3 regions of the Pseudocitrobacter cyperus genome follow, and region 3 is predicted to be linked to each of the others. Evidence: predicted binding sites of a transcription regulator. Region 3 holds the regulator's gene; each other region holds the start of a gene.
What was found. The regulator Fur, encoded in region 3, represses iron uptake genes when iron is present. The targets are predictions, from matches to a motif close to ATAATAATGAGAACNACTATCAA.
Positions count from the first base shown of each region.

Region 1: the regulator Fur is predicted to act here: its motif matches at 1,542-1,564, upstream of exbB (tol-pal system-associated acyl-CoA thioesterase).
Region 2: the regulator Fur is predicted to act here: its motif matches at 2,341-2,363, upstream of efeU (iron uptake transporter permease EfeU).

Region 1 is NZ_JAYMYY010000009.1:101,972-106,228, forward strand. Features, by position in the region: gene metC (cystathionine beta-lyase) at 187-1,374, opposite strand; gene exbB (tol-pal system-associated acyl-CoA thioesterase) at 1,626-2,360, shown strand; gene exbD (TonB system transport protein ExbD) at 2,367-2,792, shown strand; gene VSR74_RS21020 (methyl-accepting chemotaxis protein) at 3,126-4,257, shown strand, end outside.
Region 2 is NZ_JAYMYY010000001.1:925,286-929,542, reverse strand. Features, by position in the region: gene putA (trifunctional transcriptional regulator/proline dehydrogenase/L-glutamate gamma-semialdehyde dehydrogenase) at 1-267, opposite strand, end outside; gene putP (sodium/proline symporter PutP) at 688-2,196, shown strand; gene efeU (iron uptake transporter permease EfeU) at 2,414-3,247, shown strand; gene efeO (iron uptake system protein EfeO) at 3,283-4,257, shown strand, end outside.
Region 3 is NZ_JAYMYY010000001.1:1,369,443-1,373,699, forward strand. Features, by position in the region: gene ybfE (LexA regulated protein) at 94-387, shown strand; gene fldA (flavodoxin FldA) at 538-1,068, shown strand; gene fur (ferric iron uptake transcriptional regulator) at 1,350-1,802, shown strand; gene tcuR (tricarballylate utilization LysR family transcriptional regulator TcuR) at 1,920-2,846, shown strand; gene tcuA (FAD-dependent tricarballylate dehydrogenase TcuA) at 2,944-4,257, shown strand, end outside.

The DNA.
Region 1 (4,257 bases), on a different contig from region 3:
CATGGGTGGCTGTTCAGGAATAAGAACAACCTGGGCGGTATGGGTTTACGCCGGGATGTTCGGGCAATTCGGCAGGCAGACTGTTCTCAAAATCATGAAGCGCGGCGAGGCTTTGCGCGGGGCCCACTTCAGGAACATTGCTAACCAGACAGCCCGACGAGAAACGTCGCCGGGCCTGTGGTCATTTTACACAATACGCGCAAAACCTGCTGCTAAATCCTGAATAAGATCGTCAATGTTTTCTAAACCGACATGTAAGCGAATCAGTGTGCCGGTAAAGTCGACTTCGCCGCCGGGGCGGATCTCGGCTAACTGCTCGGGTTGGTTGGGCAATATCAACGACTCAAAGCCGCCCCACGAATAGGCCATGCTGAACAGGGAGAAGTTGTCGAGATATGCGGAAAGTTCAGCATCGGTAAGCCGTTTTTTCAGCACGAATGAGAAGAGGCCGCTGCTGCCTGTAAAATCTCGTTTCCAGTATTCGTGGCCTTTGCTGCCCGGCAGCGCAGGATGGTTGACGCGGGCAACCTGCGGATGCTGTGCCAGCCATTGAGCAATTTTTACGCTGCTTTCGTGGTGCTGGCGTAAGCGTACACCAAGCGTGCGCAGGCCGCGGCTGGTCATATATGCCGTGTCCGCATCCAGCATCTGGCCCATCAGATAGGCATTTTCGCGCAGTTGCGCCCAGCAGCGTTCATTAGAAACAGCGGTGCCGACCATCGCGTCAGAGTGGCCAATCAGATATTTAGTGCCTGCCTGAATTGAGATATCAATGCCGAAATCGAGCGCCCTGAACAGGACGCCAGCGGCCCAGGTGTTATCAATCATGATAATCGCATCCGGGGCGACGTTACGCACGGCGGCGACAATTGCCGGAACATCGTGCACTTCCATGGTGATCGAGCCGGGAGATTCCAGGAACACGACCCTGGTGTTGGGCTGAATAAGGCTTGCGATGTCGCGGCCGATCAGTGGATCAAACCAGGTGGTCGTCACGCCGAGTTTGCCGAGAATTTTCGTGCAAAAATCCTGGCTCGGCTCATAGGCGGTATTGGTCATCAACACATGGTCGCCCTGTTCGACAAATGCCAGAATCGTATTGGCGACGGCCGCCGCGCCGCAGGGAAAGAGGGCGCAACCCGCACCGCCTTCCAGTTCACACATGGCTTCCTGTAGCGAGAAGTGCGTCAGTGTGCCGCGACGCCCATAGAAAAGCTCGCCTTTTGCACGATTGCGGGTGGCATGTTTTTTCGCTTCAACGGTGTCGAAAACCAGCGAAGAGGCGCGCTGAATGACGCTGTTAACCGAACCCTGCGTGTACTTTTTACTCCGCCCGGCGTTGACCAGCGCGGTATCCAGGTGCTTATCTGCCATTTTTATCCTGCCTATTTTTATACGTCTGGACGTCTAAACTAGCACGATTGTTGAAAGATGTACCCGCTGCTCTGACATAAAGCAGAAAATTTTATCAAAAAGCGCGGAGGTGACTTTTTTACTGCGTAAGCGCAAGGAAAATAAGTATGATTTAAGCCAGTATGCAAATACTAATGAGAACTACTATCAATTCGACGTCGTTTTGATATTATTATGCTCAGATTTTGTGAAATATGTCCTGGAGATACAGAGTGGGTAATAATTTGATGCAGGCGGATCTCTCCGTTTGGGGCATGTATCATCATGCCGACATCGTTGTTAAAGTGGTTATGATTGGTCTGATTCTGGCATCCGTAGTCACCTGGGCTATCTTTTTCAGCAAGAGCGCAGAGTTGTTCTCCCGGAAGCGTCGCCTCAAACGCGAACAGGCGCTGTTAGCGGAAGCCCGCTCTATCGATCAGGCGCACGAAATCGCCGCTGCTTTCCATGATAAAAGTTTAAGCACCCAACTGATTCATGAAGCGCAGGATGAGCGCGAGCTCTCTGCGGGTTCCGAAGATAATGAAGGCATTAAAGAACGTACCGGTTTCCGTCTGGAACGTCGCGTGGCGTTCGTCAGCCGTAATCTGAGCCGTGGTACGGGCTACCTTGCGACCATCGGCGCGATTTCCCCGTTTGTCGGCCTGTTTGGTACCGTGTGGGGGATCATGAACAGCTTCATCGGTATCGCTCAGACGCAAACCACCAACCTGGCCGTTGTTGCGCCGGGTATCGCTGAAGCCCTGCTGGCGACTGCGATTGGCCTGTTCGCCGCGATTCCGGCGGTTGTTATCTATAACGTCTTCGCTCGCCTGATCGGCAGTTATAAAGCGAATCTCAGCGACGTTGCGGCGCAGGTTCTGCTGCTGCAAAGCCGTGACCTGGATCTTAATGCCAGCGGTGTGACCCTGCCGGTACGTACCGCACAGAAATTACGAGTAGGTTGATGCCCCATGGCAATGCGTCTTAATGAAAATCTGGACGATAACGGCGAAATGCATGAAATCAACGTGACGCCGTTTATCGACGTTATGTTGGTTCTGCTGATTATCTTCATGGTCGCAGCCCCTCTGGCGACGGTAGATGTGAAGGTTAATTTGCCAGCGTCTTCCAGCCAACCGCAGCCGCGCCCGGAAAAACCGGTCTACCTGTCGGTAAAAGCGGATAAGTCGATGTTTCTGGGTAATGATCCCATTACCGATGAGAACATGGTTAACGCGTTGAACACGCTGACGGAAGGGAAGAAAGACACGACTATCTTCTTCCGCGCCGATAAAACCGTCGACTATGAAACGATGATGAAGGTGATGGACACCCTGCATCAGGCCGGTTATCTGAAGATTGGCCTGGTAGGGGAAGAACACGCAGGGACGAAGTAAAACCCTCACCCCGGCCCTCTCCCTTAGGGAGAGGGTGAAAACCGCATTCACCTGAACCCTGGCACTGTCGGTTCCCTCTCCCTTGAGGGAGAGGGTTAGGGTGAGGGGGGGAAACACCGCACATCCCCCCTAACTCCTCTCCCCTAATAAATATTCCCCGCTACATAATTATTTTTCGCTGCTTTAAATTAAATTTGTTTCTTTTTTAATGAGTCATAAAACGACCGTAAAGAATATATTCTTTCCTTCCGCTGGTAATGATTAATAAACTCTCTACGCTTATCTATGGCGCTCAATAATATTAATAAGACAACCTGTACAGTGCGGGAAAATATGGATAAATCAGACGCTTCATCTTCCGGTGTATCGCCGCGTGAAACCATCACCGTCCTGGCTATTCGTCAACGGGCTGACGGCCAGATGCTGGCGCTGGTCTGGCTGCTTTGGGGGATCTCGCTGGTTCTGGGATGGGCGTCCGGCAATGCGTTACTGCCCCTCTTTTTTGCCACGCCATTAGCGATTCTGGCGACATTAATCACATTTTTTTTTCGTGGTAGATTAATTTCTCGCCTGACATTTGCGTTTATCCTGATGGCATTTTCTGCATTACTTATCCAGCTTGGCGAGGGCGAAACAGAATATCATTTCTCGGTATTTGTTCTGTTGTCGGCATTACTGGCCTGGCGCGACTGGCGTCCGCTGGTGATGGGCGCTGCGGTTATCGCTGTTCATCATTTGGTCTTTAATTATTTACAGGAAAATAACCTGTATCACATCGTTATTTTTACCCATACCGGTTTGCATATGGTGGTGATGCACGGCCTGTTTGTGGTCGCGCAGACGCTCTTCCTGGTGGTGCTGGCGGTGCGTATGGCGCAGGATGCGGTTTCCGCCAGCGAAGTGGCGAAACTGGCGGCGGTGATTAATCGTGAGCCGGGAAGCCTGACGCTGGCGCGGGAAACGAAGGTGAGTCATTCACCTTTTGCCCGCACCTTTAGCCGCACGCTCGGCGCGATGCGCGCTACCTTAGAGCAGGTGAGCTACAGTGTTGGCCAGTTGCTGGAGGCATCACAAGCCATATTGCAGCGAAATACCGCGCTGTCGGAACGTACCGACAGCCAGGCAAATTCACTGGCCGTCGCTGCCAGCGCAATGGAACAACTGGCAAGTGCTGCGGCTCTCACCAGCGAAAAAGCGAGTGAAGCGCGAGAGCGCGTATTGCAGGCTTGCGACGTCGCGCAACAGGGCGGGGACAGCATCCGTGCGGCAACCGCATCCATGATGCGTATCCGCGATGAGTCGCGGCAGATTGACTGTATCCTCGAGTTAATAGACAGCATCGCCTTCCAGACCAATATCCTGTCGTTGAATGCTTCCGTTGAAGCTGCGCGCGCGGGTGAACATGGCCGGGGATTTGCGGTTGTCGCCGCTGAAGTTCGCTCGCTGGCATTGCGCTGCGAAGAAG
Region 2 (4,257 bases), 440 kb from region 3:
CGACTGAGGCAGGATCTGCTCCGCAAATTCGAGGAACGGCTGGTGAGGCTCATCCTGGACGGCGAGAGCCTCATCACCTTCGTTTGCCGCACCGGCGAGCAGCGCCGGTAATTCCGGCAACACTTCGTCGTTTTCCAGCTTCTCCAGATAATTAAATATTGCCTGTTTAATTAACCAGTGCGGGGTGCGATCAATTCGCGTGGCTGCGCTTTTAATTCTCTCGCGGGTTGCTTCATCCAGCTTAACACCCATGGTGGTGGTGCCCATGCCATCTACTCCTGTTGTTTTGTCGTCATCTTTTTTGGCGTAGCAAGAATATCCACCATGTTGCAACTTTGTGCAACCATGTTAAATGTGACATCAACTGCAACCTGAGAAATGAATTTATTGTTAAAAGAAAAAGTGATGGTACGGAATGTAACCGATGTATCTCAAAGCTTGATTTTGAGGGCTGGTTAACACTTCTAAACGGTGCAACCCTAAAAAGCGTGAGGGAGTGCAACCTATAGGAAAATGGTATTAAGACAGGGATGCATTTGATGTAAATGCGGTGTTAAATCGTTTGTGAAAAATCTTCGCTTCCGTCAGGATACGGTCGCCTGAATAACAGTACAGGCCTTTACCTCGTTCCGGTAAGGGAATAACGACAAGTCGGATGTTGTCGACGAATAAATCTGGAGAGTTTTAATGAATATAAGCACACCGATGCTGGTGACTTTTTTTGTCTATATCTTTGGCATGATATTAATCGGTTTTTTTGCCTGGCGATCGACGAAAAACTTTGACGACTACATTCTCGGAGGTCGAAGCCTCGGGCCATTCGTGACGGCGCTTTCTGCTGGCGCGTCAGATATGAGTGGCTGGCTGCTGATGGGTCTGCCGGGGGCGATTTTTATCGCCGGGATTTCCGAAAGCTGGATTGCCATTGGCCTGACCGTCGGGGCGTGGATCAACTGGAAACTGGTTGCCGGACGCCTGCGCGTACACACCGAAGCGAACAACAACGCACTGACCCTGCCGGATTACTTCACCGGTCGTTTTGAAGATAAAAGCCGTGTACTGCGCATTATCTCGGCGCTGGTTATCCTGCTGTTCTTCACTATCTACTGTGCTTCCGGCATCGTGGCCGGGGCGCGTCTGTTTGAAAGCACCTTCGGCATGAGCTATGAAACTGCCCTGTGGGCGGGTGCGGCGGCAACCATCATCTACACCTTTATTGGTGGCTTCCTGGCGGTGAGCTGGACGGATACCGTCCAGGCCAGCCTGATGATTTTCGCGCTGATTCTGACGCCGGTGATGGTGATTCTGGCGGTGGGCGGCCTTGATGATTCGATGGCAGTCATCAAGCAGAAGAGCATTGAAAACATTGACATGCTGAAGGGGCTGAACTTTGTCGCCATCATTTCCCTGATGGGCTGGGGGCTTGGCTACTTTGGTCAGCCGCATATCCTGGCGCGCTTTATGGCGGCGGATTCTCACCACAGCATCGTGCATGCGCGTCGCATCAGTATGACCTGGATGATCCTGTGTCTGGCGGGTGCGGTCTCGGTTGGTTTCTTCGGCATCGCTTACTTCCAGAATAACCCGGCGTTAGCGGGGCCGGTAAGTCAGAACGCCGAGCGCGTGTTTATCGAACTGGCGCAAATCCTGTTTAACCCATGGATTGCCGGTATTTTGCTCTCGGCAATTCTGGCGGCGGTAATGTCGACCCTGAGCTGCCAGTTGCTGGTGTGCTCCAGCGCCATTACGGAAGATCTGTACAAAGCTTTCCTGCGTAAAAACGCCAGCCAGAAAGAGCTGGTGTGGGTAGGGCGTTTGATGGTGCTGGTGGTGGCGCTGGTGGCGATTGCGCTGGCGGCTAACCCGGAAAACCGTGTTCTCGGACTGGTCAGCTATGCCTGGGCGGGCTTTGGCGCGGCGTTTGGCCCGGTTGTTCTGTTCTCGGTGCTGTGGTCACGAATGACGCGTAACGGCGCGCTGGCCGGGATGATTATCGGTGCAGTAACCGTGATCGTCTGGAAACATTTCGAGCTGCTGGGCCTGTACGAAATTATTCCGGGCTTTATTTTCGGTAGCCTCGGCATTGTTATCTTCAGCCTGCTGGATAAAGCGCCATCCGCGGCGATGCGCCAACGTTTTGACGACGCTAACGCGCATTACCACTCTGCGCCTCCGTCACGTTTGCAGGCGGAATAAACCTTACCGCTTAACCTCTTATTCGGCCTACAGATCTTCATGTAGGCCGAATAAACAAAATACCCTCCGCCATTTTTCGTCCTCTCCGCTTTTACATTTACTTATCATTTCCAACATATTTCACTTGAATTTCGTCTTTGCGTAATGATAATCGCTATCACTCACATTTACTTTTCTTTGCATGTGTTGACTGTGATTCACATTTAAGGACGTTCACATGTTTGTGCCTTTTCTGATTATGCTGCGCGAAGGGTTGGAAGCCGCGCTTATTGTTAGTCTTATCGCCAGCTATCTGAAACGCACACAGCGTGGTGGCTTAATAGGCGCGATGTGGATTGGTGTCTTACTGGCTGCTGCGCTCTGCCTGGGACTGGGCATTTTTATCAACGAAACCACCGGCGAATTTCCGCAAAAAGAGCAAGAACTGTTTGAAGGTATCGTCGCGGTTATCGCCGTTGTGATCCTGACGTGGATGGTGTTCTGGATGCGAAAAGTTTCACGTAACGTGAAACAGCAACTGGAGCAGGCGGTGGATAACGCGCTGGCGCGGGGGAATCATCACGGCTGGGCGCTGGTTATGATGGTCTTTTTCGCCGTGGCGCGTGAAGGGCTTGAATCGGTGTTCTTCCTGCTGGCGGCATTCCAGCAGGATCTCGGTATCTGGCCGCCGCTGGGCGCGGTGCTTGGGCTGGCGACGGCCATTGTGCTTGGCTTCCTGCTTTACTGGGGCGGTATCCGCCTGAACCTCGGCGCATTCTTCAAATGGACCAGCCTGTTTATTCTGCTGGTGGCGGCGGGTCTTGCTGCCGGAGCCATTCGCGCCTTCCACGAGGCGGGGTTGTGGAACCACTTCCAGGCTGTCGCTTTTGACCTGAGCGGCACGCTCACCACCCATTCGCTCTTTGGCACCTTACTGGAAGGCATATTTGGCTACCAGGAAGCGCCAAGCGTCAGCGAAGTGGCTGTCTGGTTACTCTATTTACTTGTTGCGCTGGCGCTCTTTTTCTGGCCGGCGCGTGTGCCAAACGCAGCATCACGTATCGCCCCGTAAGGCAAATGGCTTTTACTCATTGAAAGGGATGGAACATGACCACTATTTTTCGCCATAGCGCTATTGCTGCGCTGTGCTCTTTAGCATTTTGCTCGCAGGCTGCTGATATTCCCAAAGTCAACGTCACGGTAAATGACAAACAGTGTGAACCGATGACGCTGACAGTAAATGCGGGGAAAACGCAGTTTATCATCCAGAACCACAGCCAGAAGGCGCTGGAGTGGGAGATCCTCAAGGGCGTGATGGTGGTGGAGGAGCGTGAGAATATCGCGCCGGGCTTCACCCAGAAGATGACCGCCAACCTGCAACCGGGCGAATATGAGATGACCTGCGGCCTGCTGACCAACCCTAAAGGTAAGTTGATTGTCAAAGGCGCGGCGACAGCGGATGCGGCGAAAGCGAACACCGTCCTTAGCCTCGGTGGGGCGATTACCGAATATAAAGCCTATGTGACTGCGCAAACGGCTGAACTGGTAAAAGGCACCAAAGCCTTTGCCGATGCGGTGAAAGCGGGTGATATCGAGAAGGCGAAGTCGCTGTATGCGCCGACGCGCCAGTACTATGAGCGTATTGAACCTATCGCAGAGCTTTTCTCTGACCTCGACGGCAGCATTGACGCCCGCGAAGACGATTACGAGCAGAAGGCGGCTGACCCGAAATTTACCGGTTTTCACCGTCTGGAAAAAGCGCTGTTCGGCGACAACAGCACCAAAGGTATGGAGAAGTATGCTGACCAGCTTTACAGCGATGTGCTTGATTTGCAAAAGCGGATTGCTGAGTTAGCCTTCCCGCCGTCAAAAGTGGTCGGCGGTGCGGCGGGGCTTATCGAAGAGGTCGCCGCCAGTAAAATCAGCGGGGAAGAAGATCGCTACAGTCACACCGACCTGTGGGATTTCCAGGCCAACATCGACGGCGCGCAGAAAATTGTCAACCTGCTGCGCCCGCAACTGCAAAAAGAGAACAGCGCGCTGCTGGCGAAAGTGGATGCCAACTTTAAGAAAGTGGACGCT
Region 3 (4,257 bases):
GTCGTTGGCGTGTCGGTTGCACTGATGTATGATTGCGCGCTGTCTGCACCGGGCGTTTCCCGGTAGCTTGTTTCCCCGAAGTCACTCTGAATCATGGCAAAAGAACAAACGGACCGCACGACATTAGATTTGTTCGCAAATGAGCGTCGGCCGGGAAGACCCAAAACCAATCCGCTTTCGCGTGACGAGCAGTTGCGCATCAATAAGCGTAATCAATTAAAACGCGATAAAGTTCGCGGCCTGAAGCGCGTCGAGCTGAAACTGAACAATGATGCCGTTGACGCTCTGAACGAGCTGGCGGCAGCGCGTGATATGAGTCGCAGTGAGCTTATCGAAGAGATTCTGATGAGCCAGTTAGCCCTGCTTCACGAGCAGGAAAAGGTCTGAAAATTTCGCAAAACCCCACTTTCATGTAGCAGAGAGTGCAGTCCGGTACGATTGCTGATTCCGCACCTTTCTCTGTTCTGCTATGATTGCCCTTATCTGTGGGCAATACGCCACCACCATATCATTAAGTTTCAAGAGGTTATTTAACTCATGGCAATCGTTGGCATCTTCTTTGGTAGTGACACCGGCAATACCGAAAATATTGCAAAAATGATTCAGAAACAGCTTGGTAAAGACGTTGCCGACGTGCATGACATTGCCAAGAGCAGCAAAGAAGACCTGGCTGCATTCGACATTTTGCTGCTGGGCATTCCGACCTGGTACTACGGCGAAGCGCAGTGTGACTGGGATGATTTCTTCCCAACGCTGGAAGAAGTCGATTTCAACGGCAAACTGGTTGCCCTGTTCGGCTGCGGCGACCAGGAAGATTATGCGGAATATTTCTGTGATGCGCTGGGGACTATCCGCGACATCATCGAACCGCGCGGCGCGACCATCGTTGGTCACTGGCCGACTGCGGGCTACCACTTTGAAGCCTCCAAAGGACTGGCCGATGACGACCATTTCGTCGGTCTGGCCATCGATGAAGACCGTCAGCCGGAACTGACCGCTGAACGCGTTGAAAAATGGGTGAAACAGGTTTCTGAAGAGCTGCATCTGGAAGAGATCAAAAACGCTTAAGCATTAATGCGGCGTGATTGTTAAATTACGCCGCATTAATAGGTAGAAGCAATCAAAATAATAGCTACAAATTTTTAACTTTTGAACGCATATCTGTACAATACCTGCAGAATTTAGCGGGTTTGCTAGTTAAGCCTCGTTTTTGAAATCTTTACTCGCCCAGGGCTTGCTGTTTTCATTTAGAAAGGGTCATTCTATAATGAGACGCATTATACCCGGTGCACTCTCTATGATACTTCCCTGTTGGGAAGTCAATCGTTTAGCAACAGGACAGATTCCGCATGACTGACAACAATACCGCATTAAAGAAGGCTGGCCTGAAAGTCACACTTCCCCGGTTAAAGATCCTGGAAGTGCTTCAGGAACCAGACAATCACCATGTCAGCGCGGAAGACTTATATAAACGCCTGATCGACATGGGTGAAGAGATTGGTCTGGCGACCGTCTATCGCGTACTTAACCAGTTTGATGACGCGGGCATCGTAACGCGCCATAACTTTGAAGGGGGTAAGTCCGTTTTCGAACTTACCCAACAGCATCACCACGATCACCTGATCTGCCTCGACTGCGGCAAAGTGATTGAATTTAGCGATGATTCCATTGAAGCCCGCCAGCGTGAAATCGCGTCAAAACACGGCATTCGCTTAACGAACCACAGCCTGTACCTGTATGGTCACTGTGCAGAGGGTGACTGCCGCGAAGATGAACACGCCCACGACGCGGTAGAAAAATAGTCGTCACTGTTTTACTAAAGCCAACCAACAGGTTGGCTTTTTTATTGCCTGTTGCTTACCCTCCACACTTCGGCGTAATGTTACTTTAATGTAAACACTAAGGTACCGGAGAGGGAAATGGAACTTCGACAGTTACGATATTTCGTCCGCATCGTGGAGACCGGAAGCATGGGCAGCGCGGCGCTCGATCTGAATATTGGCGTCTCGGCGCTCAGCCAGCAGATGACGCGACTGGAAAACGACCTCTCCATACGCCTGTTGCAACGCACCTCCAGAGGCGTCACCCCCACCAGCGCCGGGCTGGCTTTTTACTCGCAGGCGCAACTGGCGCTTCGTCATGCCGATGACGCGGTGCTCGCCGCACGCGAAGCGCGTCTTTCCGGACATATCAGCGTAGGCATGGCGCCCAGTACCGCCTCCGTGCTTGGCATGCCTTTTATCAACGCGATGCGCGAAAGCTACCCTGACGTTCGTTTGCATGTTGTGGAAAGTCTCTCCGGAAACCTCGAACGCATGATCAACACCCGTCAGATTGATTTAGCGATTGTTTTTCAGAAGGATAAAATTGTGCGCTGGAGCGCAAGACCGATTCTTGAAGAAAGACTTTTCCTGATTGGCACCCATGCCCTTCTGGCTGATATTTCCTCTGACGGTATCTCGCCTGCCCAACTGGCAAACATTCCGCTGATTATGCCAAGCCAGGGGCATGGCCTGCGTGGCAGGCTTGAAGCCATTGCCCAGGAGCACGGACTGACCCCGGAAGTCGTCACCGAAATAGATGGCCTGGCCTTGCTGATGCAGGCGGTACGCAGCGGCCTTGGCGCCACATTACAGCCTGGGGCGGCGATATCCCACCTCGACCACGAAGCACTCAGAGTGATCGATGTCCAAAATCCAGTCCTTAGTCGCCCCAACTTTCTGGTCAGCCTCTCTGATGATGAACTCTCTCCGGCTGGTCTCGCAACCCGCGTAATACTCAGCAAAGTAATGCGAGAGCTCACGCAAGCCGGCGCGTGGCCAGGCGCAACCCTTTACGTTAACTAAAGGCCTCTTTAGCAAGAGGCCATAGCGGCAACGCGCATCAAGCATATACATTTCAATTACAAATTTAACAATTAGTTAAATAGTAATGGAGTCGACAATGGTTGATGTTCTGGTGATCGGCGGAGGCAATGCGGCATTGTGTGCCGCACTGACCGCTCGCGAGGCCGGCGCTTCTGTGCTGCTGCTTGAGGCCGCGCCTCGTGAATGGCGCGGCGGTAATTCCCAGCATACCCGCAATTTGCGCTGTATGCATGACGCCCCACAGGATGTGCTGGTGGAGAGCTACCCCGAAGAGGAGTTCTGGCAGGATCTGTGGCGTGTTACCGAAGGAAACACTAACGAGTCGTTGGCACGTTTAGTGATCCGCACCTCATCGCACTGCCGGGACTGGATGCGCCAGCATGGCGTTAACTTCCAGCCCCCACTTTCGGGCGCACTGCATGTCGCGCGGACTAACGCCTTTTTTATGGGCGGCGGTAAAGCGCTGATGAATGCTTATTATCGCAGCGCGGAGAAACTGGGCGTGCAAATTCGCTATAACACCCCGGTTCAGGCGCTGGAGCTGCAAAATGGCGAATTTGTCGCTGCACTGGCAGGAGAGGAGCGCATTACGGCCAAAACCTGCGTACTCGCCGCCGGGGGATTCGAGTCCAACCGGGAGTGGCTGAAGGAGGCCTGGGGCCAGAATGCGCGTGGAGAATGGCCTGCCGATAATTTTCTCATTCGCGGTACCCGCTTTAATCAGGGCGTACTGCTCAAATTTATGATTGACGCGGGTGCGGATATTATTGGTGATCCTTCCCAGTCCCACTGTGTGGCGATTGACGCCAGAGCGCCTCTCTATGATGGCGGCATTTGTACCCGTGTGGACTGCGTCTCTTTAGGGCTGGTAGTCAACCGTGATGCAGAACGCTTTTATGATGAAGGGGAAGATTTCTGGCCCAAACGCTATGCCATCTGGGGACGGCTGGTCGCCCAGCAACCGGGGCAAATCGGCTATTCGATTATCGACAGTAAAGCCATCGGTCACTTCATGCCGCCAGTATTCCCTGGCGCGCGGGCAAACACGCTGGATGAGCTTGCGCGTCAGTTAGGCCTTGATGCTGAACGTTTGACCCATACCATCACGCAATATAATCAGGCCTGTCAGCCAGGGCAGTTCGATCACACCACGCTGGATAACTGCGCGACGGCTAATCTTACCCCACCGAAAACGCATTGGGCGCGCCCAATCGATACCCCTCCCTATTATGGTTATGCCCTGCGCCCGGGGATCACCTTTACCTACCTGGGATTGAAAGTAAACGCTCACGCCGCCGTGCATTTTGCCGGAAAGCCAAGCCGAAACCTGTTTGTCGCCGGAGAGATGATGGCAGGCAACGTGCTGGGCAAGGGGTATACCGCGGGCGTC